2 regions of the Vibrio sp. PSi01 genome follow, and region 2 is predicted to be linked to the other one. Evidence: predicted binding sites of a transcription regulator. Region 2 holds the regulator's gene; the other holds the start of a gene.
What was found. Region 2 encodes PurR, which represses purine synthesis genes. Its sites were predicted from a motif close to TNANGNAAACGTTTNCNTNA; they were not measured.

Region 1: the regulator PurR is predicted to act here: its motif matches at 11,052-11,071, upstream of ACFI6G_RS17715 (NupC/NupG family nucleoside CNT transporter).

The regions. Positions count from the first base shown of each region.
Region 1 covers NZ_JBHNYN010000016.1:3,099-19,388, reverse strand. Annotated here, with positions in the region: gene ACFI6G_RS17780 (ATP-dependent DNA helicase) at 1-687, shown strand, start outside; gene tsaB (tRNA (adenosine(37)-N6)-threonylcarbamoyltransferase complex dimerization subunit type 1 TsaB) at 747-1,448, shown strand; gene ACFI6G_RS17770 (hypothetical protein) at 1,554-1,859, shown strand; gene ACFI6G_RS17765 (Slp family lipoprotein) at 1,899-2,459, shown strand; gene ACFI6G_RS17760 (alpha/beta fold hydrolase) at 2,513-3,364, shown strand; gene fadD (long-chain-fatty-acid--CoA ligase FadD) at 3,470-5,164, shown strand; gene rnd (ribonuclease D) at 5,309-6,427, shown strand; gene minE (cell division topological specificity factor MinE) at 6,539-6,802, opposite strand; gene minD (septum site-determining protein MinD) at 6,809-7,621, opposite strand; gene minC (septum site-determining protein MinC) at 7,643-8,305, opposite strand; gene ACFI6G_RS17730 (YcgL domain-containing protein) at 8,527-8,817, shown strand; gene ACFI6G_RS17725 (lytic murein transglycosylase) at 8,848-9,846, shown strand; gene ACFI6G_RS17720 (LysR family transcriptional regulator) at 9,992-10,912, shown strand; gene ACFI6G_RS17715 (NupC/NupG family nucleoside CNT transporter) at 11,118-12,317, shown strand; gene ACFI6G_RS17710 (cation:proton antiporter) at 12,502-14,316, shown strand; gene folD (bifunctional methylenetetrahydrofolate dehydrogenase/methenyltetrahydrofolate cyclohydrolase FolD) at 14,432-15,289, opposite strand; tRNA gene ACFI6G_RS17700 (tRNA-Arg) at 15,501-15,577, shown strand; gene aroC (chorismate synthase) at 15,845-16,290, shown strand, end outside.
Region 2 covers NZ_JBHNYN010000003.1:360,427-376,716, forward strand. Annotated here, with positions in the region: gene cmoM (tRNA uridine 5-oxyacetic acid(34) methyltransferase CmoM) at 1-23, opposite strand, end outside; gene elyC (envelope biogenesis factor ElyC) at 139-984, shown strand; gene torR (two-component system response regulator TorR) at 1,125-1,838, opposite strand; gene torD (molecular chaperone TorD) at 2,126-2,773, shown strand; gene purR (HTH-type transcriptional repressor PurR) at 3,090-4,094, shown strand; cyclic di-GMP riboswitch class I at 4,265-4,350, shown strand; gene ACFI6G_RS06950 (TfoX/Sxy family DNA transformation protein) at 4,478-5,068, shown strand; gene ACFI6G_RS06955 (TVP38/TMEM64 family protein) at 5,201-5,881, shown strand; gene ACFI6G_RS06960 (putative signal transducing protein) at 5,929-6,246, shown strand; gene ACFI6G_RS06965 (alpha/beta fold hydrolase) at 6,395-7,192, opposite strand; gene glgA (glycogen synthase GlgA) at 7,477-8,931, opposite strand; gene glgC (glucose-1-phosphate adenylyltransferase) at 8,921-10,150, opposite strand; gene topA (type I DNA topoisomerase) at 10,674-13,304, opposite strand; gene ACFI6G_RS06985 (YciN family protein) at 13,745-13,990, shown strand; gene aroA (3-phosphoshikimate 1-carboxyvinyltransferase) at 14,034-15,314, opposite strand; gene ACFI6G_RS06995 (outer membrane lipoprotein) at 15,477-15,932, opposite strand; gene aat (leucyl/phenylalanyl-tRNA--protein transferase) at 15,986-16,290, shown strand, end outside.

The DNA of each region.
Region 1 (16,290 bases), on a different contig from region 2:
CTCGGGTTAAAACCGTCAGCACAGTTTTCACTGCCAAGCCCGTTTGACTATCCAAATCAGGCGCGTTTGTGTGTGCCTCGCTATCTTCCCGAACCAAATAGTCCCGGCTTAGCGGATAAGTTAGTAAGAATGTTGACCCCTGTGATTGAGCAAAACCAAGGTCGCTGTTTCTTCTTGTGTACCTCTCACAGCATGATGAAAGAGCTAGGCGAAAGATTCCGTGAAACGCTCTCGGTTCCAGTCCTGCTACAAGGTGAGACAAGTAAACAAAAAACCTTAGCCGAATTCATGGAATTAGGTAACGCATTGCTGGTAGCCACTGGCGCTTTCTGGGAAGGGATAGATGTTAGGGGCGACGCATTAAGCTGTGTTATCATCGATAAATTGCCCTTTACAGCCCCTGATGATCCTTTATTAAAGGCTCGAATCGAAGACTGTAAGTTAAAAGGGGGTGATCCTTTTGCACAGGTGCAGTTGCCAGACGCTGTAATTACCTTGAAACAAGGTGTTGGCCGTTTGATACGTGATAAACGCGACAATGGCGCTTTGATTATTTGCGATAACCGCTTGGTGACTCGCGATTACGGTGGCATATTTTTGGCGAGTTTACCGCCTATCCCACGTACCCGTGACTTAGGGATTATTAAAGAATTCTTAGCTAAAGACCATTCAACCGCTGCTGAGTAATTAGCATTGTTGAGCTTAGCCATTATTTTTAGATTAGATAACGAATATTTGAGACACGAATGAGCGCGAAAATTCTTGCAGTAGATACCGCAACTGAAAACTGTTCAGTTGCACTAGTAATGGGTGACCAGGTGTTCGTACGTAGCGAAGAGGCTCCTCGAGATCATACGAAAAAAATTCTACCTATGGTTGATGAAGTACTGAAAGAAGCGAATGTCGCTTTAACCGATATCGACGCAATCGCGTTTGGCCAAGGCCCAGGCAGTTTCACGGGTGTGCGTATTGGTATCGGTATTGCTCAAGGCTTGGCTTTTGGTGCTGATTTACCGATGATCGGTGTGTCTACATTGGCAGCGATGGCGCAGGGCAGCTACCGTAAATTTGGTGAAACGCACGTAGCAACAGCGATTGATGCTCGCATGAGTGAAGTGTACTGGGCTCGTTACAGCCGTGAACAAGATGGTCGTTGGACTGCAGTTGATGCTGAGTGTGTTACACCACCAAGCGAATTAGCTGCGCAGCTTGAAGCGGATTCTGAGACATGGGCAAAAGTCGGCACAGGGTGGGAAGCGTATGCAGAGCATATGGACACACTAGCGATCAACACCAAAGCGTGTGAAGTGCTGTTCCCAGAAGCTCAAGATATGGCGTTCCTTGCTCAGTTTGCTTACGCAGACGGTAAAGCGGTTGCAGCAGAAGAGTCTGAGCCTGTTTATCTTCGTGATAAAGTGACGTGGAAAAAGCTGCCAGGTCGTGAGTAAATAGGTACTGTTTGGCTCTGCAACATATCTTGTAGAGCCATGATAAACTCATAATTCAGATCACTAAAGTCAGATCACTAAAGTCAGGTATAAAACTCTTCAAGCATGGTTTCAATAAACGGCTTACCTCCTTCTTCGATAGGCAATACATCCAAAACCAATCGAACCAATAAAAAGAATGAGGTAAAAAAAGGCGATGCAAAAACCTCAGTTGGTCAGCCAACTAGGGTCGCGAATGCTGTCTCGCATTCGATTCGCCAAGTTAAAGAATCTGAGATTCACAAAGCTCAGGTTCAATATGATCTTCCTGAAGGACGTGGACGACGTGCGATGGAAGAGTATATGGATGTGATGAATCAAGCTAAAAAAGAGGAACTTGCGAAGCTTATTGGGGTCGATATTTATATCTAGCTTTGCGCTCTTATTTCTCCTGTTCCAAGGACCAGCATTATGTTTTCTCTCATTTCTAAATCTCGCTTATTTTTCCTTGTTGCTTTCTCTTCGATGGTGATGGGGTGCTCATCGCTTCCAAAAGAACTTAATGCAAACTCAGAACAAGTGGTTACCAATTATCAGGAATGGGTAAACACCCTACCGGATGCGGGCGATGTTCGCTTAGGTGGTGTGATTGCCAAAGTAACTAACTTGAAAGATAAGACGCGTGTTGAAGTGGTTAATATGGCGATCTCAAGTAACGGGAAACCTGATCTAGATGCCGAGCCAAAAGGGCGTTTTGTTGCGTACATTGATGGTTATGTTGAACCATTGAGCTTTGCTGAAGGCCGATTGGTTACTTTAGTTGGCACATCAAATGGCTCAGAAGATAGCACCATTGGTGATTATCCTTATACCTTCCCAGTCATGAATGTATATAACCAACGCTTGTGGCAAATTACAGAGAGAGTGGTTGTGAACGACTTTGCTCCTACCTATTATTCATGTCGCAGCTTACATTGTCGTAGTTTCCAAACGATGCCAAGACAAGGCCGCGTAATTAAAGACGTCGAATAGGCAGAGTTGGTTAAGATTTATGGATACATCAAAACAGGGAAAACAAACCGTATATGATTGAAAAGTCATACTCCCTTGCAAGTGGAACACTTGCAACACAGCAGATTGGTAACCCAAAAACGACCGCAACGACGGTCGTTTTTATTCATGGGTGGCTTGATAACTCAGCGAGCTTTTCTTCTGTTATATCGAATCTACAAGTACTTTCACCAAATTCTCATCTGGTTGCGATTGACCTCTTTGGTCATGGCTTTTCATCTCATAAGTCAGGCAGTTACTACCCATTTCACGACTATATCGATGATTTGCATCAGTTGGTGACTAAATTATCGCCAAACAGACTGGTACTAGTAGGACATTCACTTGGTGCATTGATCGCAAGTTGCTATAGTGCCGCCTTTCCTGAAAAGGTGTCAGGATTAATTCAAATTGAAGGTCACGGACCTCTTTCAGAAGCTCCCCACGAAACAGTCTCTCGCTTGAGGGAAGGGGTACTCAGTCGTCTTCGACAGCGAAGAAAGCCTTCACGTCCTCTAGCAAGCCTTGAGGATGCTATTAAGCTGAGAGTTCACGCCAATCAAATTAAAGCAGAACTTATTGCTCCTATTGTTGAGCGAGGTATTGCCGAGTTCGAGAACTCTTGGCAATGGCGATGCGACCCTAACCTAAAATGTGACTCGTTGTATCGTATGTCACAGACGCATGCTGAAGTGATCATGGCGGCTATTGAATGCCCTCAATTAATAGTTTTAGGGAATGATGGATTCCGACATTTGCAGCATAATCGCTACAAATCAGCCCATAGTTCTCTGCATATAGAGACTATTCCTGGCGGACATCATTGTCATTTAGAGAGCCCAGAGCTAGTTTCAGAGCTAATTCTTGGTGTAGTTAACAAAATTTAAACAAGTGTTTGAGCCTTTTAGTGCTCATGCACTAAAGCTGTGCTGTAATACCGCAATGATAAATAGCGGCGAGCAGTCGTCAGCTGATAAACGAGGAGTAACATCGTGGATAAACCTTGGCTTTCACGTTATCCAAGTGACGTACCAGAAACGATCAACCCAGATCAGTACCCATCTCTTATTGAAATGTTCGAACAGTCGGTACAGAAGTACGCAGACCAACCGGCATTCGAGAACATGGGGTCTATCATGACATTCCGTAAGCTTGAAGAGCGCAGTCGTGCTTTTGCTGCTTACCTGCAGAATGATCTGAAACTGAAGAAAGGCGATCGTGTCGCACTTATGATGCCAAACCTGCTGCAATACCCAATTGCACTCTTTGGTGTATTGCGTGCAGGTATGATTGCAGTGAACGTCAACCCGCTGTATACGCCTCGTGAACTTGAACATCAACTGAACGATTCTGGTGCAAAGGCGATTGTGATCGTATCTAACTTTGCGAGTACGCTAGAAAAAGTGGTGGACAACACTCCAGTTAAACACGTTGTTCTAACCAGTCTAGGGCAAATGCTGCCGCGTGCTAAAGGAACAATTGTCGACTTCGTTGTGAAATACGTAAAAGGTATGGTACCTAAGTATGATCTGCCGGGTGCTATCTCGTTTCGAAAAGCGCTGCACAAAGGCCGTCGTCTGCAATATGTGAAGCCGTTTATGGCGGGTGATGACATCGCGTTCCTACAGTACACGGGTGGCACAACGGGCGTAGCGAAAGGCGCAATCCTAACGCATCGCAATATGATTGCGAACGTACTTCAAGCGAAAGGGGCATACGGCCCTGTATTGCAAGAAGGCCGAGAACTGGTGGTAACAGCTTTGCCGCTATACCACGTATTCGCGCTGACTGTGAACTGTTTATTGTTTGTTGAGATGGGTGGTCGAAACCTGCTTATTACTAACCCTCGCGATATTCCTGGTTTCATCAAAGAACTACAAAAGGTCCCATTTACTGCGATTACAGGCGTAAACACGCTGTTCAATGCACTAGTAAACAACGAAGATTTCCACGAGCTAGATTTCAGTAACCTACGCTTGTCTGTTGGTGGCGGTATGGCGGTTCAACGTGCTGTTGCTGAACAATGGAAGAAAGTGACAGGTATTCACTTGCTGGAAGGTTATGGTTTAACCGAGTGTGCTCCTTTGGTTACGGGTAATCCTTATGACTTGAAAGACTACACGGGTGCAATCGGCTTGCCTGTACCATCGACGGAAGTTCGTATCATTGATGATGAAGGTAAAGTAATTGCCAATGATCAAGTGGGTGAATTGCAAGTTCGTGGTCCTCAAGTGATGCAAGGTTACTGGCAACGCCCAGAAGCGACCAAAGAGGTGATCGATCAAGACGGTTGGTTATCGACAGGTGACATCGTTAAGTTTGACGAAGAAGGCTTGCTATACATCGTTGACCGTAAGAAAGACATGATTCTTGTGTCTGGATTTAACGTCTACCCGAACGAGATTGAAGACGTAGTGGCTCTGCATGGTAAAGTGTTAGAAGTAGCGGCTATCGGCCAACCTCATGAGGTGTCTGGTGAGCTGGTTAAGATTTACGTGGTAAAACGTGATCCTAGCCTAACCAAAGAAGACATTATCGCGCACTGTCGTGAACACCTAACTGGCTACAAGATCCCTAAATTGATTGAGTTCCGTGAAGAGTTACCGAAAACCAATGTCGGTAAGATTTTGCGCCGTGTATTACGTGAAGAGAATGATGCTGAGCTTGCTAAACGCGCAAGCGAGTAACGAGCTAATTTTCGAGTAACCATCGCACCAGAAACCATCGAAGTGCTTAATCTAAGCGAGCGCCGAAAAATGGTGTTAGAATGCCGACAGTTAATGTCGGCATTTTTGTATCCGGCGATCAAAGTAAAACCAGTGAGAGTTTTTGTGGATTATCAAATCATTACCCAATTGAAAGACCTTGAGCGAGTTTGCCAACAAGCACGTGAAGCCGATGTCGTTATGCTTGATACGGAGTTTGTTCGTACAAGAACCTATTACCCTCAATTAGGCTTGATTCAGTTATTTGATGGTGAAACGCTGTCACTGATTGACCCTATTGCTCTTGGTGAAATGACACCGTTTGTAGGGTTGTTAAAAGATGCTTCTGTCCTAAAAGTGCTGCATGCTTGCGGTGAAGATTTAGAAGTATTCCAGAACGCATTTGGTTGCACGCCAACTCCAATGGTCGATACTCAGATCATGGCGGCTTTTTTAGGTCATGGCTTATCAACTGGCTTTGCTGCCTTGGTTTCAGAGTTTGTCGGTGTTGATTTAGACAAGAGTGAATCTCGCACTGATTGGCTAGCTCGTCCGCTTTCTCAAAAACAGCTCGACTATGCTGCGGCAGACGTTCATTACCTAATGCCTATGTACAACAAGCTTCTAGAAAAAGTGATGGAAGCAGGCTGGTGGGAAGCGGCTCAACAAGAGTCTGATTTACAAGTGGCTAAGCGTATCCGTAAAGCAAACCCTGACAGCGCTTACCTTGATATTAAGGGTGCGTGGCAGTTAAAGCCTAAGCAGCTCGCTATCTTAAGACCCCTTGCAACTTGGCGTTTAAAAGAAGCGATTAAGCGCGATTTAGCGTTGAACTTTGTATTCAAAGAGCAAGACTTGTGGGCCGTGGCGCGTTTTTCGATGAAAGATCCCAAGCAAATGGAGCAAGAAGGTTTTGATTACCGCTCTGTACGCCGCCATGGTGCTAAAATCAGTTCAATCGTTAAGTTAGCTGAGCATACTCCAGAAGAAGAGTACCCAGCACCAGTAGAACGCTTAATGGACTATCCAGGCTACAAGCAAGTATTCAAAGTGTTGAAAGACGAAGTGAAAACGGCATCGCAACACAGTGGTTTAGCAACGGAATTTTTAGCATCCAAGAAGCAACTAAATCAAGTGTTGAGCTGGGTTTGGAAACATGACCGTAACCCTGAGAAATTGCCTGATGTTATGCAAGGCTGGCGTTTAGAAGTGGTTGGCGAGAAGCTTAACAAAGCGATCAAATAACCGTTTATTGCTCCCAAGTTTAAGCGAACTACAACTATAAATGTAGATACAAAAAAGAGAGCCTAGGCTCTCTTTTTTATTGAGTATTGATAAGCACGGCTCTAGCTCTACTTATCGATCTTCTTCTGGAAGTTTAACATTCAGCTCTAATACTGAAATGTCGTCATCTTTGTGTTCGAACGTTAGATCAACCATTGAAGGATCCACCTCAACGTACTTTGCAATACACTTCAAGATGTCTTCTTTTAGTTGTGGTAAGTATGACGGTGCTGGGTCGTCATGGCTACGTCGCTCTGCAACAATGATCTGCAAACGCTCTTTGGCTAGGTTTGCGGTTGTCTTTTTCTGTGGTCTAAAAAACTCTAATAATGACATTGCGTATTAGCCCCCGAACAGTCTTTTGAAGATGCCTTTCTTCTGCTCCGTTAAGAAACGGAAGTCTACTTGGTTACCCAGTAGTCGTTCTACAGTATCATTGTAAGCCATGCCTGCATCGGTTGCTTCGTCAAAGATAACGGGCACACCTTTGTTCGATGCGTTCAATACCGCTTGGCTCTCTGGAATTACACCCAGTAGAGATATGTGCAGAATTTCTTCAACGTCTTCTACACTTAGCATCTCACCTTGAGTCACACGTGCTGGGTTGTAGCGAGTCAGTAGAAGGTGCGTTTTCACTGGCTCTAAGCCGTCTTCTGAACGACGAGATTTAGAGTCAAGAATACCTAGAATACGGTCTGAATCGCGTACAGAAGAAACTTCTGGGTTAGTCGTAACAATCGCTTCGTCAGCGAAGTACAACGCCATCAGAGCACCTTGCTCGATACCTGCCGGAGAATCACAGATGATGAAATCAAAGCCCATTTCATCCAGTTCATCAAATACACGACGAACACCATCTTTCGTCAGTGCGTCTTTATCACGAGTTTGAGACGCAGGAAGAATGAACAGGTTTTCCGTGCGCTTGTCTTTGATCATCGCTTGGTTCAGCGTCGCTTCACCATTGATAACGTTAACGAAGTCGTAAACAACACGACGCTCACAACCCATGATTAAATCTAGGTTACGCAGACCGATATCAAAGTCGATAACTGCGGTTTTCTTTCCTTTTAAAGCCAAACCCGAGGCTATAGCTGCACTGGAGGTTGTTTTGCCTACCCCGCCTTTACCTGACGTTACAACGATAATGCGTGCCATTCTGTTTTCCTTTTATTTCTCTTATATTGCGAGGACATCAACGTTTAATACATCGTTTGCCATACTGAACATGGTTTTCTTCTGCCAGTACTCGCTATCAATTTGATCGCTGAGCCAGTAATTTCCAGCAATGGAAACCAGCTCGGCTTGTAAATCATTACAAATTATTTTTGCTTCAGTTTGACCACTTGCACCTGCAATAGCACGGCCTCGTAAAGTGCCATGAATATGGATGCTGCCATCGGCTATCACTTCTGCTCCGGCGCTTACATGACTTAGGATTAATAGATCGCCATCTTTTGCATACACCTGTTGGCCTGAACGAATCGGTGTTCTCACCACTTTTATCGGAGCCATTTTCGCCGGAGCTTGAGAGGGAGACTTGCTTGCTGTCATAACAGCAAAGCCAGCTTCTTTCGCTAGGTTTTGCATACGCTTATCAGAACAGCCAGCCACGCCAACCGGGATCATGCCCGCTTGAGAGATACCGCTTTTCAGTCGAATAAAGTCGATATCGCCTGCGACTTTACTGATGTTGATAACAACGGGCGCAGCAGCGAAAAACGTAGGTGCTTGGTCTACCTTCTCTTGAAGAAAAGACACTGCATTTTCGACTTGATCATCGGATAAGTGCAATACAGATAGCGTAAAACTGCTACCTTTTAGATCTGGGTTACTAGACATCGAAAAACTACAGGACCTCAATAGCGAATGGGTACAATTTCTTTATCAATAAAATAAAGGGCATTGCCTGAAACTAGGTTTATCATGTTATATTCCCAAACCAAGCACAGCAAGTAATCTTGTTGTCAAATGAACGTTTTGTTCTCAATATTTCCCCAACATAAACTATTGATCTCGCAAGTGAGAGTTTTGTAGTCATAAACAATTAAAAAAGGTTTGTCATGCTGTGTTCTATATATAAAAGTTCAAAGAAAGAAGGAACATACCTTTATATCCCTAAGAAGGATGATTTCTCACAAGTTCCTGACGCATTGATGCAAATGTTTGGTAAACCTAGTTTTGTAATGGTAATTAAAATGGATGGTCGTAAACTGGCTCAAGTGAACATCGATAAAGTGAGAGAGTCACTGAATACCGATGGTTTCTTTTTGCAGGTTCCGCCACCACCGGTTAATGAGCTTGAGCTTCATAAAGAGCGTAAATCGCAACAAAAAGTTCAAGACGAAGAGTGATAGCCACCTCAATTCAGGGAGGAGTGATCGTTGAGTAAATTTTCAAAAACCATATTGGCAGTGTCGGCGTTATTATTGGGTAATAGCTTGGCCATTAGCTCAGTACAAGCTGAAGAGTTGAGCTTTGAGCAATATGTAGAAAAACTAAAGCAACAAGGCCGTGAAGAAGGCATTTCCGAAGCGATCATTGAAGAAGCCTTTGATGGTGTGACGTTTAAGCCAAGAGCCGTGAAAGCCGACAAAAATCAGCCTGAGAAAAAACTGACTCTGGATGAGTACATTCCAAGAGCAGTGCCAGATTGGAAAGTGAAGCAGGCGCGAGCGCTTTATAAAGAGCATTACCAAGCGTTAAAGCGTATTGGCGATGAGTATGGCGTTCAACCAAGGTTCATTGTCGCGTTATGGGGCGTAGAGAGTAATTTTGGTAAGTTCACGGGGAATTACAGCGTTATCGATGCATTGACGACCATGGCTTATGAAGGACGCAGAGAAGCTTTCTTCCGTAAAGAAGCTATGGCCGCACTAACGATTCTCGACCAAGGACATATAGCACCCAAAGACATGAAAGGCTCTTGGGCTGGTGCTATGGGTCAACCTCAGTTTATGCCAAGCTCATTTTTAGCTTACGCCGCTGATGGCAGTGGTGATGGCAAGAAAGATATTTGGGGTACTGAAGAAGATGTGTTTGCTTCGGCGGCTAATTATCTCAGCCAATCGGGTTGGGATGACAAATATACTTGGGGGCGTCAGGTTCACGTTCCATCAACCGTGTCTATTGAGATGCAAGGTCGAGACGAAGACAAAGCGAAGTACTTAAAAGAGTGGTCTGAACTCGGTATTACGCGTTTCGATGGTCGCGCGCTACCTAAGCTAGACGAAGACATCAAAGCTTGGCTGATTATGCCTGATGATGAAACTGGTCGTTCGTACCTCATTTACAACAACTACAATGTGTTAATGAAGTGGAATCGTTCTTACTACTTTGCGTTAGCAGTTAGCCACCTAGCAGACAGAATTAAGTTTGATTAATCGACCTAAGGTCGCCTTGAATAGCATTTAGCCTAGTATAGGCCGAACGAACTAAAGGACTCTTCGGAGTCCTTTTTGTTTTATCCGATTTTATATTTCAGAGATTTAAGAAGGTGGCCTTGTGCTAACAGATAGAGCCGCACAGATGGTGATATTCCATGCGTTAATCAAGCATGAAGGCTTTACCAGTGCTGCAAAAAGTTTGAATGTGTCGGTGTCTCACATCAGTAAGCAAGTTGCTTTGCTCGAAGATTCGATAGGTATCAAGCTGGTACAAAGAACCACACGTAGCCTAACGCTGACCGAAGCTGGGGAAGTGTTCTATCAGCACTGTGAGCAGCTGTTCAATACTGTCAAAGCGGCTCAAATGGATATGGACAGCCAACGAGATGATATTTCTGGAATATTGAGAGTCGGCTTGTCACAGTCATTTGGCACACTGCATATCATTCCTGCGATTGATCAGCTCAGACAACTTTATCCTCAGCTGAGAATCGAGGTCCACTTGTTTGACTACAAGGTAGATATGATTGAAGAGCGATTGGATCTCTGGATCACCAATAACGAAGATTTGCCCGAAGGTTATATTGCGCAGCGATTGGCAGACAGTCAGTTTGTGGTGGCTGCATCTCCTGACTATCTAATTAAAGCAGGGACTCCACATGTGCCTTCTGACCTGATTGACCATAACTGCCTTATCTATCGTAGCCGAGAGCGAGATTACACATCTTGGGCGTTTGATAACGGGCAAGAGAACCTTAGCGTTAAAGTAGCGGGTGATTATTCTGTGGATTTGGCTGAAGCAGTACGGGATGCGGCAGTTTCAGGGTGGGGCGTAGCTTATCTAGCCACATATTTAGTGAAGGAAGAGTTTAGAACGGGCAAGCTCATCCAAGTTTTACCGGAATGGCGAGCGAGCCAGTTGATGCCTTTCTATGCCGTATACCCTAGCCGCAAGAATATGCCGAAGAAGCTTTCCGCGGTGATTGAATTTATTAAAGACCATATCGGATCACCGACCTATTGGGATGAAAACCTTAAAACCTGCGTTGAATTACATCGCTAACTTTTTCTAAATCTATAAATATAATTTCCATATGGAAAAAGTATGCTTTTTAATCAAAGTTATTTATTAAAATTCAATGATTTAATTAATTACATTGTTCCGAATTGATTACCCCAACATCACGTTAACAATCGCACCTTGCCGCAAACGATTTCCTCTATACAATGCGTCGCCTTTCCTACCTACAACTTTTAGGTTGACGCACATGGCTTCCCTACTTGGAATTATCACTATTTTAGTTGCCGCTTGGTTACTATCTACGGACAGAAAAAATATCCCGCTGAGAACGGTTTCTCTAGCTTTCTTACTGCAAGTTACATTCGCGCTATTGGTACTGTATGTTCCAATGGGCAAAGAAGTATTGAATGCAGCCACAGGCGCGGTGTCTAGCTTAATCAATTACGGTCAAGAAGGGATAAACTTCCTTTTTGGTGGCCTTACCAATAATGGATTCGTTTTTGCGATTAATGTTTTGGGCATCATTATCTTTTTCTCTGCATTGATTTCAGGTTTGTACCACATCGGCTTTATGCCAAAGGTGATCAACCTCATCGGCGGCGCTTTGCAAAAGTTCCTAGGTACAGGCCGCGCGGAGTCACTGTCTGCGACGGCAAACATCTTTGTTGGCATGATCGAAGCGCCATTGGTGGTTAAACCTTATCTAAAACACATGACAGACTCACAGCTGTTTGCGGTGATGGTATGTGGTTTGGCTTCAGTGGCTGGTGGCACGTTAGTTGGCTATGCATCGCTTGGTGTTGATTTGAACTACCTGATCGCTGCGGCATTTATGTCAGCGCCTGCTGGTCTATTGATGGCCAAGATTTTGGTACCAGGTAACGCAGATGAGGCTCAAGAAAATATTGAGTCTGACGTTGAAATTCCACGAGCAACAAACGTCGTTGAGGCAATGGCAGATGGGGCTATGTCTGGACTTCGCATTGCTGTTGCAGTGGGCGCAACACTACTTGCCTTTATCAGTGTGATAGCAATGCTAAATGGCTTACTGGGCATAGCTGGTGACTGGTTTGGCGTAAATCTAAGCTTCGAACTTATCCTAGGTTATGTGTTCGCTCCTGTTGCATGGCTGATTGGTGTGCCATGGTCAGAGGCTGTGGTTGCAGGTTCACTGATCGGTAACAAGATTGTCGTGAACGAGTTCGTGGCTTTCATTCAGCTAATGGACGTAAAAGATGCATTGAGCGAACACTCACAAGCGATCGTGACTTTTGCTTTATGTGGTTTTGCTAACATTTCTACCATGGCGATTCTGATCGGTGGTTTGGGCAGTTTAGTTCCAGAGCGTCGTTCTTTCATCTCACAATACGGTTTTAAAGCGATTTGTGCGGGTGTGCTTGCTAACTTAATGAGTGCAGCGATTGCTGGTGTGGTACTTTCTCTGTAGCTAGATGATAAGTACCGAATGGATGAGTCAGTCACTTTATTTCCCCTATAGTAAAGTGACTGATTAATCGCAATAATATTCGGTTAGCACGAAAAAGAGAGCCTATAGTTTAATCACGTAGGCTTTCTTGTTTCAGCAAATAGGTTTGTATCACAGGGTGTGGTACAAATTTTTAGGGGCACAAATGGATTTGTCGATTACTTCTTCTTTGGCGTTAATTGGACTTTTGTCTTTAGCTTGTCAGCTACTTGGCTGGCGTTTGCGTCTTCCCGCGATTCTCCCTCTTCTTATCGTTGGCCTGTTGCTAGGTCCCGGTTTAACTATCCTTAATCCCGATGTTATTTTCGGTGATGTTCTATTTCCGCTGATTTCGTTAGGTGTTGCTATCATTCTGTTTGAAGGTGCATTAACTCTGAATTTCAAAGAAATCAGAGGTCATGGCCGGATGGTGACTCACTTAGTGAGTTTCGGCATGTTGATTACATGGGCGTGCATCGTGATGGGGGCTTATTATTTTGTCGATTTCAGTTGGCCGTTAGCGGCACTGTTTGGGGCATTGGTGGTTGTCACTGGCCCGACGGTAATTGTACCTATGCTACGTAGTATTCAGCCCAAATCCTCTTTAGGCAATATATTGCGATGGGAGGGGATTATTATTGATCCTATCGGCGCTCTATTTGCTGTTCTTGTTTATGAATACATTGTCTCTTCTGCCGATCCTACTGGGCATGTACTTTCAGCTTTGGGGCTGACTCTAGCGATTGGTTTGGGGTTAGGCAGTATTGGCGGTCACCTGATTGCTAAGATGTTACAAGGGCACTGGTTTCCGCATTATCTACGTAACGTGGCTGTCCTGACGTTGATGTTGGCGGCGTTCTCTTTTTCTAATGACCTGAGTGAAGAGTCTGGTCTATTAACCGTGACCATCATGGGTATCTGGCTTGCTAACGTGAAAGGGTTGGATCTTGAAGATATTATTGAGTTCAAAGAAACCTTAACTGTGTTACTTATCTCAGCACTGTTTATCTTACTGGCGAGTCGACTTGATTCAGGGACTTTCCTCTCGATAGGTTGGGGGGGTATTGGCTTATTAGCGGTCGTTATGCTGGTGGCTCGTCCTCTGAGTGTGTGGATCAGCGGGATCGGCACGGATCTCAGCTCGGCAGATAAATGGTTTTTGAGTTGGATAGCGCCTCGCGGGATCGTCGCTGCCGCAGTTTCTTCTCTGTTTGCAATCAAGCTTCAAGAAAAGCAATTAATCGAAGGCGCAGACCTGTTGGTGCCAATGGTGTTTTTGGTCATCATCGGTACGGTTGTGATTCAGAGTCTCACTGCCAGTTGGTGGGCAAGGAAGTTAGGTGTGACCCAGGAGAAGGCACAAGGGGTTGTATTCTTTGGTGCGACTCACTTTGCACGGCAGTTTGCCAAAGTACTGGCGACACATAACATTAACAGTGTGCTTGCCGATACCAACTGGGAAAGCATTCGCTTGGCGCGCATGGATAACTTGAATGTCTATTTTGGTAATCCAGCTTCGAGCCACGCTGAAAATAATCTTGATTTGGATGGAATAGGGCGTGCGATGATTGTATCGCCGTATCGTCAAACCAACCCGTTAGTTAGCATGCACTATCAAGACGAGTTTGGAGAGAATAAAGTGTTTGAGCTTGAATCCTCAGAGAATAAACATGAAAGGCATCAAGTGAACCGCGATGGAAATAGAAGTCTGTTTTCTGAAGGCGTGACGTATTCCAAATTGAATTCACTAATGGCTCAAGGCAGCCAAATTAAGAGCACAGGCTTAACAGAAGCATTTGATCTCAACGAGTTTAAGGCTCTGTACCCTAAAGCGATTCCTCTTGGGGTGATTACCGACGGTGATTTCCGCTTAGTGACACAAGGTTCTGACTTGGAAAAACTAGCATCCACCGATTGTGAGATCGTTAGCTTACTACCACCTTCTGAACAGACAGAAAAAACCGATATTCCAGATAAGTAGCGAGTCGCTCTATATTAAAAGTGAGTAGCTTAGTATCAAAAGTGAAAAGCATAGAAAAAGCCGCAACGTTCTTCACGTTGCGGCTTTTTCATTTTATTCATACTGTCGCTGCGAGTTACTTTGAGTGAAATTGTTCACAAGCGATCATTGTATTCTCGATTAGGCTCGCTACTGTCATTGGACCTACACCACCCGGTACTGGTGTGATGAAGCTTGCACTCTCTTTAGCCACATCGTATTCAACGTCGCCAACGAGCTTGCCAGATTCCAAACGGTTGATACCAACATCGACCACAACAGCACCTTTCTTAATCCAAGCACCAGGAATGAAGTTAGGCTTACCAACGGCAACCACCACAACATCGGCTTGACGTACATGACCTTCAAGGTCTTTGGTGAAGCGGTGACATGTTGTTGTCGTGCAACCTGCTAGAAGAAGCTCTAGAGTCATTGGGCGACCTACGATGTTTGATGCGCCAACCACAACCGCGTGTTTTCCACGTAAGTCGATGTTGTAACGGTCAAGCAGCGTTATGATGCCTTTAGGCGTACAAGAGCGTAACTTAGGCATACGTTGAGCCAAACGACCTACGTTGTATGGGTGGAAGCCATCAACGTCTTTTTCTGGTGTGATGCGCTCAAGAACGTGAGTAGTATCAATACCAGCAGGCAAAGGTAGTTGAACTAGAATACCGTCAATTTCCGGATCTTCGTTCAGTTGGTCTACCAATGTTAGTAGTTCATTTTCTGTCGTTGTGGCTGGCAAATCGTAAGATTTAGAAACGAAGCCAACTTCTTCACACGCTTTACGCTTACTTCCTACGTAAACCTGAGAAGCTGGGTCTTCACCCACTAAAACAACCGCTAGGCCCGGAGCGCGTAGTCCAGCTTCTGTACGAGCCTTTACACGTGCCGCTACTTCAGAGCGAACCGTTTGAGAAATTAGCTTTCCATCAATATTTTGAGCAGTCATGAATTTCCTTAGTATTGATATTCAAGTTAGTGGCTGATGTTTTTGGCGCATTATTCCAGAAAATCTTTTTGATTACCATCAAGCAAACGATTGCTTTGGTTTAATTTTCAACACTTATATGTTTGTTGCCCTTTTTTTACTCACTTAGATCAGAATGTTACATAAAGCCGTTGCTTTACTGATTCGAATTCGTATAATTCGTTCCTGTAGCGCGCCCTTAGCTCAGCTGGATAGAGCACCTCCCTTCTAAGGAGGTGGTCGAAGGTTCGAATCCTTCAGGGCGTGCCATTATTTAAAGAAACCCGATAACTCTCCGAGTTGTCGGGTTTTTTGCATTTTACACATCATAAAACACTTCTTTTCAAGCGCTACTCATTTTCTTCTGTTATTCGTTTCATTCGGCTTATGTAAGATAAAGTTAAAATTGTTCGTTTTTTGGGTTTACATCATTTGGTAATAAAGCCACTATGAATTCACGAAGAATAGACAAGTAAAGCTATTAGCCAGTCGGTTTAAGAATCAAACCTTCTGCCAATAGCTGATTTAGAGGAAGTAATGGCAGGAAACAGTATCGGACAACATTTCCGCGTGACTACGTTCGGAGAAAGTCACGGTATCGCACTAGGATGTATCGTAGATGGGTGCCCACCAGGATTAGAAATTACCGAAGCAGACCTTCAAAGAGATTTGGACCGTCGTCGCCCTGGTACTTCTCGTTATACAACGGCTCGCCGTGAAGCGGATGAAGTGAAAATCTTATCAGGTGTATTTGAAGGCCAAACTACGGGCACTTCTATTGGTCTATTGATTGAAAATACAGACCAACGCTCTAAAGACTATTCCGAAATTAAAGACAAATTCCGTCCTGGTCATGCTGACTATACCTACCATCAAAAGTACGGTGTGCGTGATTACCGTGGCGGCGGTCGCTCTTCTGCTCGTGAAACTGCAATGCGTGTTGCGGCAGGTGCAATTGCGAAGAAATACCTGAAACAAGAATT
Region 2 (16,290 bases):
TCGAAATTACGGTCTTCAGTCACGGCTACTTGAGTTATTATGTCCTATCGTGCCTGCTATTCTGTCACAGGAATTTCAGGAATAAAGAGGCGATGTCTCTTTTTACTACCAAGTGATGTTTTTTCGGACTATTCGGATATGTTTGAGCTGAAAAAAGTAGTGTCTTCATTATTGATGCCACTGCCAGCAATGTTAATTCTCGCTTTTCTGGGTTTAGCCCTAGTGATGTTTACTACCAAAAGGAAGACTGGTTGCCTAATTACCCTTTCAGCCCTCTGTGGTATTTTCCTCATCGCTTTCCAGCCAGTTTCTAGTCAACTTTTAATGCCAATGGAAAGGCAACACACCGCTTTTTTACCCGTCGATGACACCATCGATTACGTTATGGTTCTCGGCAGTGGTCACGTCGTAGACGACCAAATCCCACCTACATCTGAGCTTAGTCGCACAGGATTGATGCGTTTAAGTGAAGGCATTCGTATTTTACGCCTTTATCCTGGTGCCAAACTCATTTTGTCTGGCTATGGTGCGGGGACTGAAGTGAGTAATGCAAGAATGATGGCTAAAGTGGCTTTAGCGCTTGGGGTTTCAAAACCTGACATCATTTTGCTTGAAACAGCAAAAGACACGTGGGAAGAAGCCCGCCAAGCCGCCGCGTTTGTTAAAAATAAAAAGATGGTATTAGTTACATCGGCTAGCCATATGACTCGCGCCTTGAATGAATTCCATGCTGCGGGTATGAAACCATTAGCGGCACCAACCAACTACCTTGCACAAGAAGGCATTGTAGAGCCTTGGGATAAGTACATGCCTAAAGCGCTATACCTTGAGCAGACCGAACGTTATTGGCACGAAACCATGGGGTTAGTTTGGCAAAGCCTGCGCGATTGGCTAGACACGAGTAATGATAATGTTGAAGAGCCTATCGTTGTCCCTGAGCCTTCTATTTTAGAAGAAGATAATGGCGTCGTTTCTGCGGCCTAGTCTCAAATCGATATCTATTAATTTTCGGATGGTTAGCAATAACCAATAGTATGGCAAGAAATAAAAAGCCGAACCATCAATGATGTCTCGGCTTTTTTACGCTAGTTGTCTTTTTTTACTGATTAAAACGCCCGAAGGGTTTAGTCACCAGCGAACATGTAACCTTCACCGTGAACCGTCACAAAAATCTGTGGGTTCTTGGGATCAAACTCCATTTTTGCGCGCATACGACGAATTAACACATCGATAGTGCGATCATTAGGCGCATCCACTCGGTGGCTAATCATGTTCAAAATACGTTCGCGACTTAATACTTGGTTAGGGTAAGAAGAGAGTGCGACTAGCAACTCATACTCAGCCTTAGTCAGTTTAACCGGCTCACCATTTTTGCTTAGCGCTCGGCGAGGAATATCAAACGTCCACTCACCAAAACGAACAACAGACTCATCTTCTGCTTGTTCCACCACTCCCGTCGCTGTTCTACGAGCAGCAGCAATACGCCAAAGTAAGTTTTTAACTCGAACCAATAATTCGCGAAGTTCGAAGGGTTTAGTAACATAATCGTCTGCGCCCATTTCAAGGCCTACGATTTTGTCGATGCTATCCGTGCGTCCAGTAACTAAAATAATTCCAATGTCTGATTGACTGCGTAATTCGCGAGTTAGCATCAATCCATCTTCGCCTGGTAAGTTGATGTCCAGCATAATGAGATCAACGTTGTTTTCTTCCAACACGTTTCTCATCTGAGCGCCGCTCTCAGCTTCACTCACTGTGTAACCTTCGTTCTGGAAATATCCAACCAGTTTACTGCGGGTTACCACATCATCTTCTACGACCAATACGTGATAGCTCATCTACACCACTTTTCTTATTTAATAGTTTCAATGACTATTCTATTCATGACTAGTAACAATTCTAGTGGTACTGAAGATAAAAGCCAGAAACATGGATTTTTTTTGATACAAGACAATCTTAAACCTTGCTATTTATCGTCCATCGCAATTCAATATAGGCATTACTACGAACGAGTCACTTTGCGCTTAGCAAATAACCTTGTTATTCAGCCTTGGTGTGCTTGTACCCAAATGACTTAACGGCGCTGGGTATATAAACATCACAAGACTAAATCAGGATCTATGAAATGAAAGATACGAAAGCATTCAACGAGCAAAGAGCAGAAATTTACTGGTGGTTATCAAGCTTATTCGCCAAAGAGCTCACTCAAGAAGAACTCGATCACTACCACTCTGTTGAAATTCGTTCTTTCCTTTCTGGTTTAGGTTCGAATGAAGCTCTAAAGCCTTCGATTGATAAGCTTGTAGACGCATTGAACCGTCTACAAACACGTGAAGATGCCCAACTGGAACTGTCTGCTGACTTCTGCGACCTTTTCTTGAAGACAGACAAACATGGTGCTTTACCTTACGCTTCAATGTACATCGGCGAAACAGGTCTATTAAACGATAAGCCAGCTAAAGACATGGAAGACATCATGGCTAAGCACAACTTAATCGTGAACCAAGACTTAAAAGAACCTGCAGATCACATTGCTATCGAACTCGACTTCCTTGGCAATCTAATCATCCGTTCAAATGAAACTGAGCTTGAAGAAGAATTAGAGAAATCGTTCGTCATTCAACAGCAGTTTATCGATCAGCAACTACTTACTTGGTTGCCAAAGTTTAATGTGAAATGTCATGACGTTGACCAGTTTGGTTTCTACGCTTCGGTCTCGTCTTTGCTACTCGCATTTTGCAATTTAGACACTCAATATTTAGCTGGTGAATAAGTTCGCCCAACGACTAGGTAAATAAATTCAGTAGAATGTGACAATTCACCCGGATTTCTGGGTGAATTATATTGCGAGTAATTTCTAGTCAGTCTAAAATTGTGACCGCAAACGATAAAATATGAAACATTCACGAAATGCTAAGCTTATTTAAGTTCAAAGCATTTCGGTGTTAAGACAAGCCGCTCAATAGCGGTTTTTTGTTTTTTAGCACTTTAGTACCCAAAGAGCCCTACAAATTTAAGCTCTTAGTTAAGTAGCTTAACGGCTACTTTATTCCGTACTTTGGGAAAGTAGCTTCTAATAGGATAAAACCATGGCCACTATAAAAGATGTCGCTCGCTTAGCAGGCGTATCAACAACAACCGTTTCTCACGTAATCAACAAAACACGTTTTGTCGCAGAAGCGACTCAAGAAAAAGTAAACAAAGCCGTAGACGAACTAAACTATGCACCGAGTGCTGTTGCTCGTAGTTTGAAATGTAATACAACACGCACTATCGGCATGCTAGTAACTCAGTCAACCAACCTATTCTTCTCTGAGGTTATCGATGGCGTAGAGAGCTACTGCTACCGTCAAGGCTACACTTTGATTTTGTGTAACACAGGCGGTATTTATGAGAAGCAACGTGATTACATTCGAATGCTTGCAGAGAAGCGTGTAGATGGCATCTTGGTTATGTGTTCAGACCTAACTGAAGAACTAAGAGAAATGTTAGACCGTCACGCTGACATTCCTAAAGTAGTGATGGACTGGGGTCCTGAGAGCTCTCAAGCCGACAAGATCATTGATAACTCTGAAGAAGGTGGCTACCTAGCGACCAAGTACCTTATTGAACGCGGTCACTCTAAGATTGCTTGTTTAAGTGGCCACTTAGATAAAGCAGCCTGTGTTGAACGTATCGCAGGATACAAACGTGCATTTGACGAAGCTAATATTGCCACTGACGAACGCTTGATCATTGAAGGTAACTTTGAATGTGATACTGCTGTTATAGCAGCAGATAAGATTGTTGAGATGAAAGATCGCCCAACGGCAGTGTTCTGTTTCAACGACACCATGGCACTAGGTTTGATGAGTCGATTACAAGAAAAAGGAATTCGCATTCCTGAAGATATATCAGTTATTGGTTACGATAACATCGAACTCGCTGAATATTTCTCCCCACCATTGACCACGGTTCACCAACCGAAGCGTCGTGTTGGTAAAAATGCATTCGAAATTTTGTTAGAACGCATCAAAGATAAAGATCATGAAAAACGCGTTTTCGAAATGCACCCTGAAATTGTTGAACGAAGTACAGTTAAAACGTTAAATTAATTGATAAATTCAGTTTATTCTAATCAAGCGCACCTTTAGGTGCGCTTTTTTTATCAACAACATTAATGAACCTGGTATCATAACAGCAAGATCATTAATTGAAGCAATATCACATTTTGAAATAACAAGTGTGAGCTTCATTCAACAAAAACTTTATTCTATTTAATCAGTCACGCACAGGGCAAACCACTCGAAAGAGTGAGACGCAAAGCTTCCGGCCTAAACCACTCGTTGGTATGGTAGCGGGGTTACCGATGGCAAAATGCAGTGGTTACTAATAATTTAGTAATTTACGGCTTATTGACAATTTAGTTGCAACATTTTGCTAATCTCTCGGACCTGCTTATTTGGTGGCGTAGTTCAAATACACCGAGATAAATAACATGGATAAACCGATACTAAAGGACTCAATGAAGTTATTTGAGTCCCTAGGAAAAATAAAATCACGTTCAATGTTTGGTGGCTTCGGTCTTTTTGCCGATGACACGATGTTTGCTCTGGTTGTAAATGACCAGTTGCATATACGAGCGGACAAATGCACAACAAAACAATTTGAACAACAAGGGTTTCAACCTTACGTTTACAAAAAACGTGGCTTCCCTGTTGTTACTAAATATTTCGCTTTGCCTGAAGGCCTGTGGCAGGATCAAGAAAAAATCTTGCAGCTTGCGACTACGTCTTTGGGTTTTGCTAAAGATGAAAAAGCTGAACAGTCTTCTGCTAAACCAACTCGATTAAAAGACCTTCCTAACCTTCGACTTGCTACCGAGCGCATGTTGAAAAAGGCTGGGATAGATTCCGTAGAACGTTTATATGAATCTGGCTCTGTAAACGCGTTTAACGCCATCAAGGAATCTCACGCGTCCTCTGTCAGTATCGAGTTACTTTGGGCGCTAGAAGGTGCGATTAATGGTACACATTGGTCTGTTATACCGCAGCAGCGTCGCGAAGAGCTTATCAGTCGCGTAAATTAACATTATCAGTTAAAACTACACATAACTAAGCCGCATTTATGCGGCTTTTTTTTATATCTGTTGAAAGTTAATCTAAGCTTTACCTGTCTATCTATACTATCGGTATGCATTGAAAATTTAGAGGAAGTATCAATGAGTAAGAAAATGATATTGGGTATTGTGTTGGTAATAACGATTGTCTTACTAGGCGTCAACTTTGGCCAATACCTCACACTTGAGAATGCCAAGGCTCAGCAAGCCGTTTTGAATGAATACATTGACAGTAATTTTATCGCCGCGGCTGCTATTTATTTCGCAGCTTACGTCATGATTACCGCTTTCTCGATTCCAGGAGCTGCTGTTGTGACCCTATTGGGTGCTGCGCTCTTTGGTTTTTGGAATAGTTTGTTATTGGTGTCATTCGCCAGTGCAATCGGTGCAACTATCGCCTTTTTGAGTAGCCGCTATTTGTTACGTGACTGGATTCAAACCAAATTCGGCGACAAATTGGCGACCATGAATAAAGGTGTCGAAAAAGACGGGGCATTTTACTTATTTTCTCTACGCCTGATCCCTGTATTCCCATTTTTCCTTATCAACCTGTTGATGGGTCTAACGCCGATGTCGGTAAGTCGTTACTACATTACGAGTCAAATTGGGATGTTGCCAGGTACAGCTGTTTTCTTAAATGCTGGTACTCAACTCGCAGAAATAGATTCACTTTCGGGTATCGTGTCTCCTTCAGTGCTGTTGTCATTTGCATTACTAGGTATATTCCCAATTATTGCTAAATGGTTGATGGGTAAGTTTCGCTCAACACCTGTAGCTGAATAATGGATATAGATTAGATAACACACATAGCCAAATAAGGTTCTATTTCAATGAAAATCTTTAGCGCATCGAACCCTACTGAAGCTCACATCATATGTGGATTGCTAGAAAGTGAGAATATTGCGTGTGAGGTCCGTGGTGAGGGTTTGTTTGGTTTGAAAGGAGAAATCCCTTTTACAGAAGATACTGACCCGTATGTTTGGCTGTATGAACCAGAACAAGCCAATAAGGCACGTGTTATTGTCAATGAATACCAAAAACAGCAAGATTCTATAATCTATGAAGAGTGGCGTTGCAGACAGTGTCATGAAGTCAATGAAGCCCAATTTGGCTCTTGTTGGCAGTGCGGTGCTGCTTCTCCTGAATAGCAGGTTTTGAAAGGTAAAGTGGCTCCAACGGCCTTATATAACAACTCGGTCAGATACCTCCTCCAAACAAAAACGGGAAGCTAAAATTAGCTTCCCGTTTTTGTTTCAATTCTATTCGAGCGTCTGTTCTGATAAAGAATCGTGATAATCACTGAATTTGCTTTTGAATAAACGCAATCGAACGCTGATTAAACTCTTCAGGATTTTCCACATTACATACGTGTCCACAATTCGGAATTTCTACTAGCTCGCTCGACTCATGTGCTTCCACCATTTCTTTTACAGGCTTAATAAACATGTAATCACGTTCGCCCATCAAATAAAGAGTCGGTATTGGTAATTCCCTATCTTTAAAATACTTCATCAAAGGGTTTACATCTGCCGTTAAGATAAACCAGCGCTTAAACTCTTTTTGGCACAGTTTTTTAGCTTCACGGATAAAAAGGTGACGAGACTCTTTTTGGCTTTTCTGCGGCATTACTACATACGCAAAAAGACTGTATAACCACATGTAAGGAATGATGTGTTTACTTAAGTTACCTAATTTGATTAAAACTTGAGAGCGAGTGTTTAGCTTAGTAACAGCACCGCCTAATACCATTGAACGCACACGCCCTGCTGCTAACTCAGCGACGTTACGTACTATGATAGTACCTAAAGACATGCCAACAAAATGGGCAGAACGAATTTTTAGGTGATCTAAAACTTTGAGAATATCGAGCGTTACCGATTTGAAGGTGTAACGATTCGAAATCAGCCCTTTAAGTATATTGTCTGATTTACCGTGCCCTCTCAGATCGATGAGAAGTAAGTTGAAATGCTGTTTATACGCTTTGATCTGTTTGAACCAGATAGAGGAACTTCCTCCTGCGCCATGCACAAACACAACCCACTCGTCGCTCGTAGGGTGAGTAAATGTTTTATGGAATAATAAACTCTCAGACATACCTATCGCTTTAATTATTAAAATGGAGCTGTGCCTCATCACAAGGCGATGACTAAGGATATCACGCAATTAAGAACTTTAAGTGATAATAGTGTCAAACCTACCATTAGTCATGTGAATACCTACTCCCTCTTTTCTACCTGACTGACATGAGTTTGCAAGCTCTGTCTTCTCAAACGTGATGTAGACAGACCAACAAATAAAAAGGCACTCTGTGAAAAGAGCGCCTTCCGTTGTTTAGTGCTAATGGTGTACATCAGCTACATCAAGAGATTAAATTAACGTTAAAATGCAGTATGGTACATTGCTAGATACTCTTTAGCAGCGTCTTCCCAACTAAAATCTTGCTGCATAGCATAAAGCTGAACCCGTTTAATTTCAGACGGCGTTTGCGCATAAAGTAACAACGATCGATGTAACACTGCCAATAGTGCTTGTGGGGTTGGCTCTTCAAAAGCAAACCCAGTCGCGACCTCAGAATCCTCATCGTAATCATTCACGCTGTCTTTTAAACCTCCCACAGAACGAACAATCGGCAAAGTACCGTAAGCCATGCTGTAGATTTGGTTTAAACCACACGGTTCAAATTCCGAAGGCATCAAAAAGAAATCAGAACCCGCTTCAACCAAGTGTGCCAATTCGTTATTGTACGCTTCGACAAAAGAGAACTTGTCTGAATGAAGTGCTGATAACTCTTTAAGTTGACTCGCCAAAACCGGATCACCAGTACCGACAATCACAATCTGAAGGTCGTTTTTCAAGAACTGTTCGATGATCGGCAGTAAGTAATGGACACCTTTTTGATTCGTCAAACGGCAAACCATGCCATAAACAGCGCAATCATTCAGGGGCAGGCCAACATCTTGTTGCAGTTTTTGCTTACAAGCTGATTTGCCACGAACCATGCTGTGTTTCGTCGCTTTATACTTACGAGGCAGGAACACATCTGTTTCCGGATTCCAAGCACCGTAATCACAGCCGTTAAGAATACCAAACAAGTCTGCCGAACGATGTTGAAACTCAGCCGACATACCGTGGCTTCCTAATTCCGTTTTCAGCTCTTCTGCATAAGTTGGGCTTACCGCGTTGACTTTATCTGCACACAACACGCCTGCTTTTAGCATAGTAACGTGAGTATCACTCACCGCTGCTTCTGGTACATTGTAGCTGTGCATTTCAGGTAGACACTGCAGCTCATCATATGAGAACACCCCTTTGAAAACCGCATTGTGAATTGAAATGACACTGCGTGTATTTTCAAAGAAATCGTGTTGTTGGTAACGAGACTTGAGCAAGAAAGGAACAAAACCAGTATGCCAATCATTCGCATGAACGATATCAGGCTGGAAACCAAGCTTTGGTAACATATCTAAACAAGCGGCACTAAAGAAGGAGAAACGTTCTCCATTATCAGCATAAGCTTGATTGTTCTCGGCATACATTTCAGGGCGGTCGAAATATTTAGCACATTCAATACCAAACACTTGAACGCCTTCAACGCTCAACTTCTTAACCTGATAAGCGGTATGAGGCCAATGATCGAGTTCAGTGGCTAAAATAACTTCTGCGGAGTCAATATTAGGTATATTTCGATAAGCGGGGATGGTCACTCGAACATCCTGTTCGAGTGTTTGTAACGCTTTAGGCAGTGCCTTGGCTACATCAGCCAAGCCACCACTTTTAATCAAGCCTTCAACTTCAGACGCTACAAAAAGTACCGAGAGAGTCTTAGTAACCAACTCGTGCTCCTTTAGAAATCACTACTACACCATCGTCAGAGACGTGGTAATGCTTTTTATCTTCTTTCAAGTTTACACCAATCTGTGTACCCGGTGCGATGTCTGCATCTTTATCGATGATAACGCGACGCAGGATACAACCCTCACCCACTTTTACATCACCGAGTAAGATACTCTCGCTAATATCACATGCTGATGCGATATTGCTGCGGAAGCCCAATACACTCTTTTCAATACGCGAACCACGTACATAACTACCGCTACACACAAGGCTATCAATGATCTGAATTCGACCATTTGCCGAATCAGTAAACGTAGCTGGTGGTAGTGGCGGGTAATAAGTGTGTAAAGGCCATTTGCGGTTGTATAGCGAGAATGGCGCATCTTTCTTAAGAAGATCCATGTGCGCTTGCCAGTACGCGTCAATCGTACCTACATCGCGCCAGTAAACTTCTTCTTTCTCACCGGTAATACGGTTGGTGCTGAAATCATAAACAAACACGTCACCACGTGGGAACATGTTGGGAATAATGTCTTTGCCGAAGTCGTGTGTCGACCCTTCTCTATCTGCATCTTCCGTTAGTTCAGCAAAAAGCTCTTTCGCTTCGAACACGTAGTTGCCCATTGAAACAAGCGCTGATTCAGGATCTCCCGGGATCGACTTGGGATTTGCAGGTTTCTCTTCAAAACCAATCATACGACCTTCAGCATCAACTTCAATAACACCAAACTCAGAAGCTTCGGAAAGTGGCATACGTAACGCTGAAACCGTTAAAGCCGCGTTCTTTTCTTTGTGGAAATCAAGCATCTGTTTGATATCCATTTTGTAGATATGATCAGAACCGAAAATACAGACTTGATCAGGTTCTTCCAATTCCATAAAACCCATGTTTTGGTAGATTGCATCTGCTGTGCCTTCATACCAACGCTTTCCTTTGCGCATTTGTGCCGGAATAGGGTCAATAAATCGGTCTGTTATACCACTGATATTCCAACCTTTTTTCATATGATGGAACAGTGATTGTGACTTAAATTGTGTTAAAACATAGATCTTCATCAGATCAGCATTAACAAAGTTGTTCAAAGCGAAATCAATTAAGCGGTAGCTACCACCGAAAGGAACCGAGGGTTTGCTGCGAGACTCAGTTAAAGGTCTCAAGCGAGAACCTTCACCACCAGCAAGAATCATTCCCAATACACCAGCCATTTTATTCTCCATATATTTATAGCTTGTCGATGTCAGTGCTCGTAGAGGTATCTTCCTCAGGGGGATGAGCACTAACATTCATTTCGGAACTTAACGAATATCCATTCACATACAGTGACAGTATCCTAAGCCAAACGTTGTTATGTGTGCACTATTCTTTGCACTTGGTTTGATATACGTTATCGACTTTTGTGCCGATTTCAATTTTTAATACGCCATTCTGCGTCATGGCAACCGATTGCTTTCTTAAGACTTAAAGCAGCTCACATAACACCATCCGAACGAAACATTACATTAACACCCGTCACACATCAGGTATACAACTAAACACTGTTCTTTCAGTTACAATATTTTAGTTAAGTTACAGTCTCGTTAAGCTTCCATAATAAGATGTAATTAATGGCTCTCATTTATTTTCCATCGTGAATTTAATAAATTATTTCAATTGAAATAGAAAATCAATTAGTTGCATACTTAGTCATGTTTTGGACAAAAAAAAGCAGCCCAATGGCTGCTTCTCAATCAATGTGTTCTGTTACTTCTCTTTCGGCTTTTTACGCTTATCTGTAACTTCCCACTTTCCGTCGATATACAAAGCAGTCCAACCAGAAGGTTTTCCGTCTACTTCGGTACGAACGTAGTTCTCTTTTGTCTTACGACTAAAACGAATCACTGTCGGCTTACCATCAGGGTCAGCAACCGGCGCTGACGTTAGGTACTGGAACTTAGGTGAGATACGATCTTTAAAACGAACCAACTCTTCCACCAATGGTGCACGCGTTTCACGTGATTTAGGGAAGTTGCTCGCAGCCATAAATAGGCCAGAGGCACCATCACGAAGAACAAAGTACGCGTCTGAATTTTCACACGGAAGTTCAGGGAAATGTACAGGGTCTTCTTTCGGTGGCGCTACTTCGCCATTTTTCAGGATCTTACGAGTGTTCTTACAGTCTTCACTCGTACAGTCCATGTATTTACCAAAACGACCGTTCTTTAGAACCATGTCAGAACCACATTTGTCACACTCAACAAGTGGACCATCGTAGCCTTTCACTTTAAATTCGCCGTGCTCAACCACATAACCTTCACAGTTCGGGTTATTACCACATACGTGCATCTTACGCTTATCATCGATTAGATAAGCATCCATTGCCGTTTCACAAATAGGACAGCGCTTTTTAGCTCGAAGAGCTGCGGTTTCAACGTCTTCTTCAAGCACGTTGATAATGCCTTCTTCATCACCAAGGTTGATTGTTGTCTTACAACGCTCTTTTGGTGGGAGTGCGTAACCAGAACAACCTAGGAATACGCCTGTCGAGGCAGTTCGAATACCCATTTTACGGCCACAAGTCGGACACTCAATATCGGTTTCCACGATATGGTTTGGCTTCATGCCACCCGCGTCTTCGTCTAAATCTGCTTTTTCCAAATCGCCAGTAAAGTCTTCAAAGAAGTTATCTAACACGCCTTTCCAGCTTGCTTCACCTTCAGCGATTTGATCCAACTTCTGCTCCATACGAGCAGTGAAGTCATAGTTCATTAGGTCATTGAAGCTGCCATCTAGTCGGTCAGTAACAATTTCGCCCATCTTCTCAGCGTAGAAACGACGCTGTTCAACTTTTACATAACCACGGTCTTGAATCGTCGAGATGATTGATGCGTATGTTGAAGGACGACCAATACCACGCTTCTCAAGCTCTTTAACTAGTGCCGCTTCAGTGAAACGAGCTGGTGGCTTAGTGAAGTGCTGTTTCGGGTCTAACGCAATGAGATCAAGCTTATCGCCAATCTGAACTGCAGGAAGAATTGTATCTTCGTTCTTACCCATTGGACGCTGAACACGAGTCCAACCATCAAATTTAAGAATACGACCTTTCGCTTTTAACGTGTACTCGTCAGCTTTAACACTTACCGTCGTTGAATCGTATTGAGCGGGTGTCATTTGACACGCAACGAATTGATTCCAAATCAATGAATACAGCTTGTGTGCGTCTGCATCTACGCCGTTTAGGTCTTCCGACTTAACATCTACACTTGAAGGACGAATCGCTTCGTGGGCCTCTTGAGCGCCCTCTTTGCTACCGTATACCAGTGCTTTAGGCGGAAGATATTGCGCGCCGTACTCAGAACCAATGTATTCACGAGCGGCTTCTACAGCTTCTGAACTCAAGTTCGTTGAGTCAGTACGCATATAAGTGATGTAACCCGCTTCATACAGGCGTTGAGCCAGCATCATGGTTTTCTTCACGCCATAACCAAGACGCGTGCTCGCCGCTTGTTGCAGCGTAGACGTGATGTAAGGTGCAGACGGCTTACTCTTAGTTGGGCGGTCTTCACGTTTACAGACTTCGTATTGCGCTTTTTCTAAAACGCTAACTGCAGCTTGTGTTTGCGCTTCATTATCAGGTTTAAACGCAACGCCGTCTTTCTGAGCGACTTGCAGTCTGAAATCTGTTTTCTCTGCTGTTTTGGTATCAGCATGCACATCCCAAAACTCTTCAGGGATAAAAGCGTTGATCTCGCGCTCGCGCTCAACCAGTAGTTTTACAGCGACTGATTGAACACGGCCAGCGGATAGGCCTCGTGCTACTTTTTTCCAAAGCAAAGGTGACACCATAAAGCCAACAACACGGTCCATAAAACGTCGTGCTTGTTGTGCGTTTACGCCGTCAATGTTTAGCTCACCCGGAGTTTCGAAGGCTTGTTGAATAGCATTCTTAGTGATTTCGTTAAAAACCACTCGCTTGTATCGCGTTTCATCGCCGCCGATGATCTCACGAAGGTGCCATGCGATAGCTTCTCCTTCGCGGTCCAAATCGGTTGCGAGATAAACATGGTCTGCGTTTTCAGCCAGTTTTTGCAATTCAGCAACAACTTTTTCTTTACCCGGTAGAATTTGATAATTCGCTTCCCACTCTTTATATGGGTTGATACCCATCTTTTTGATAAGAGCTTTGCGATCTTTTTCTTTCTTGATACGAGCTTTATCTTCTGGGCTCATACCCTTGGTTGAAACTGCAGCAGCCTTTTGACCAGTACTTTGACCCGCCGTTGGTAAATCACGTACGTGACCTACACTCGACTTAACGACAAAGTCTTTGCCAAGATATTTATTGATAGTTTTAGCCTTGGCTGGCGACTCCACTATAACGAGCGATTTACCCATATTGACTCTAACGTCCTTAATCACGATGCTTCAGCACCAACAATTTAGCTTGTGGGCTTTTACGCATGATATTCTAAATTCATTGCTTCTTTTTTTACTATTGTGCGAGATTACTAGAAGATCAACCGCTTTTTTCAAAATTGGATCTGATTGCTCGACAATTCAGCGGCTCAGAAGAGAAAAGGGTCACAATATAAAGAAGCTATAAAGTACTCATTAAAAATACTTGCAAGAGCCTATTCATCAGGCATTACGTATAAACGCGGTCATACTAAGCTTGTCCACGAATCTAACGCGAGCCCCATTCAATTATTTTTGTCATAAATCACAAAATAAACGGTAGATATTCGAAAAGACACTCTTAATCGGTTGTGAAATCATTGAATTTCTAGTGTGACACCATAAACTCAACGTTATATTCAGTTATCAGAGATCGACTCATGACAAAGAAAGTAATAGCAGAATTTGATTTACTGCTTATCGCAAACCAAATTATCCAATCACATGATGACTACATTGAAGGCATGCGCGCAAACAGCGTAGTAGAAAAAGATGATGTACTCGTCTTCAAAGGTGAATACTTTTTAGACAGCAATGGATTACCAACAGAGAACACAACCGCTGTATTTAACATGTTTAAATACTTAGCGCACCATCTTTCAAAAGAATTTACGCTTGAGCTATAACGAAAAAGCTTGCCATTTAGGCAAGCTTTTTACTTTCTGAACTCTATTGACTCAGCATTTTCAGCTTGTCAAAGTAATCAGGGAAAGTCTTTGATGTACAACCTGGGTCATTGATAGTTACCGGGGTATCACTCAAAGCAACCAGCGAGAAGCACATCGCCATGCGATGGTCATCATAAGTATCAATCGCCGCGTGTGTTAGTTCAGCAACAGGGTTAACAATGATATAGTCTTCACCCTCTTCAACCTCAGCGCCAACTTTGCGCAGTTCTGTTGCCATAGCAGCAAGGCGATCAGTCTCTTTTACACGCCAGTTGTAGACATTACGGATAGCGGTTGTTCCTTTAGCAAACAACGCGGTTGTCGCGATAGTCATTGCTGCGTCAGGGATATGATTGTAATCCATATCAATGCCTTTAAGTTCACCACAGCGCGAGATAACATAGTCATCACCCCATTCGATCTCGGCACCCATTTTTTCAAGCGCATCAGCGAATTGGATATCACCTTGGATACTGTTTTTACCAATACCCGTCACTTTAATCTCGCCGCCTCTAATTGCAGCAGCAGCAAGGAAGTAAGATGCAGATGATGCGTCGCCCTCGACCAAAAAGTCACCTGGCGCTGAGTACGATTGCCCTGTAGGAATCACGAACTCTTGGTAATCGTTATTAATCACATCCACACCAAATTGTTTCATAATGTGTAGCGTAATGTCGATGTAAGGTTTAGATACTAAATCGCCATCAATTTTAATGGTCACTTCGCCTTCAGCCAAAGGTGCAGCCATCAAAAATGCCGTCAAAAATTGACTAGAAATAGAACCATCGATTGAAACTGTACCACTCTTAAGGCCAGTCCCTGTGATCTTCAACGGTGGATAGTTTTCGTTTTCTAAGTATTCAACGTCTGCGCCAGCTTCTCGCAACGCTGTCACTAAGTGCCCAATTGGGCGCTCCTTCATGCGGGGTTCGCCAGTCAATACATACTCACCGCGGCCTAAACAAAGTGCAGCAGCAAGCGGACGCATAGCCGTACCGGCGTTACCTAAGAAAAGTTCTAGGGCTTTATCGCTTGAAAACGCACCACCAACACCAGTTACTTCACAAACTGTCTTATCTGCGGACAACTGATAATTAACGCCTAACTGAGTCAGTGCGTTCAGCATATGACGAATGTCGTCACTGTCGAGTAAATTTGTTAAACGAGTGGTTCCAGTTGAAAGTGCTGCCAAAAGAAGGGCACGGTTAGAAACACTTTTTGAGCCAGGTAAGTTAACTTCCCCACTCACTTTTTGAATTGGTTGTAACGTAAGGCTTTCCATTAAATCTTATAGTCCTTGTACCACCCGAAGTCACTGGAGCGTATTTATTTTCGGGTGATGAATAATTCTTCGTACTTGCAGACTAACGAACTTTTCCAACGAACTCCAGAGCTAATACCCATGAAAAAGGTGATTAATTAGCCAAGTAAGTGTATTTATATACTAGTACGCGAGATCAACTCGAACACCATCAGAAAAATACAGAATTCGTACATCATCACCTCGGTTAAACAACATGGAGTTGTCTACGTCTTGGATGATGTTCACTAACTTGTTGTCTTTCGTTTTGACTAGCAGTTCAACTAACTTATATTCCACTCGATACTGCGTATTTCCTCGATTACGTGCGATTCCAGCACCCGCTACGGCTCCAACAGCGGTAGCCACTTCTTTACCGGTCCCTCCGCCAAATTGATTACCAATTAAACCACCGATTGCCGCACCTAATAAAGTTTCCCAACCATTCGCTTTTGACTCCACAATTTCTTGTTGCGTTATGTATCTAACCGTATCAATCTCACCATAAACGACCTCATTAACAGGTCGTGCTTGGTTGCGGTTGTAAGCGGCATTTGCCAACATAGGCAAAACAAGTAAAATCCAAAGCAACTTCTTCATGGTAAAACTCCTAAAGACCTCTTGGTCAGTGATTAATCTGTAACGCGGTACTTATGACTATATACCTAACCGAACTTGATACTACTAGTATAGAGTTTCCTTCGCCCTTCGACGCGCTTGATGAGCCAAACGGCCTACTCGCCTTTGGTGGTGATTTGCAACCAATGCGAATTTTAAACGCTTACAGCCAAGGTATATTTCCATGGTATGGCCCAGGTGAACCTATACTTTGGTGGAGCCCGGCACCGAGAGCAGTATTTAATCCTAAGACATTCGAACCATCAAAAAGTCTTAAAAAATTTCAAAGAAAACACAACTATCGCATCAGTATCAACAAAGCAACCAACAAAGTGATTGG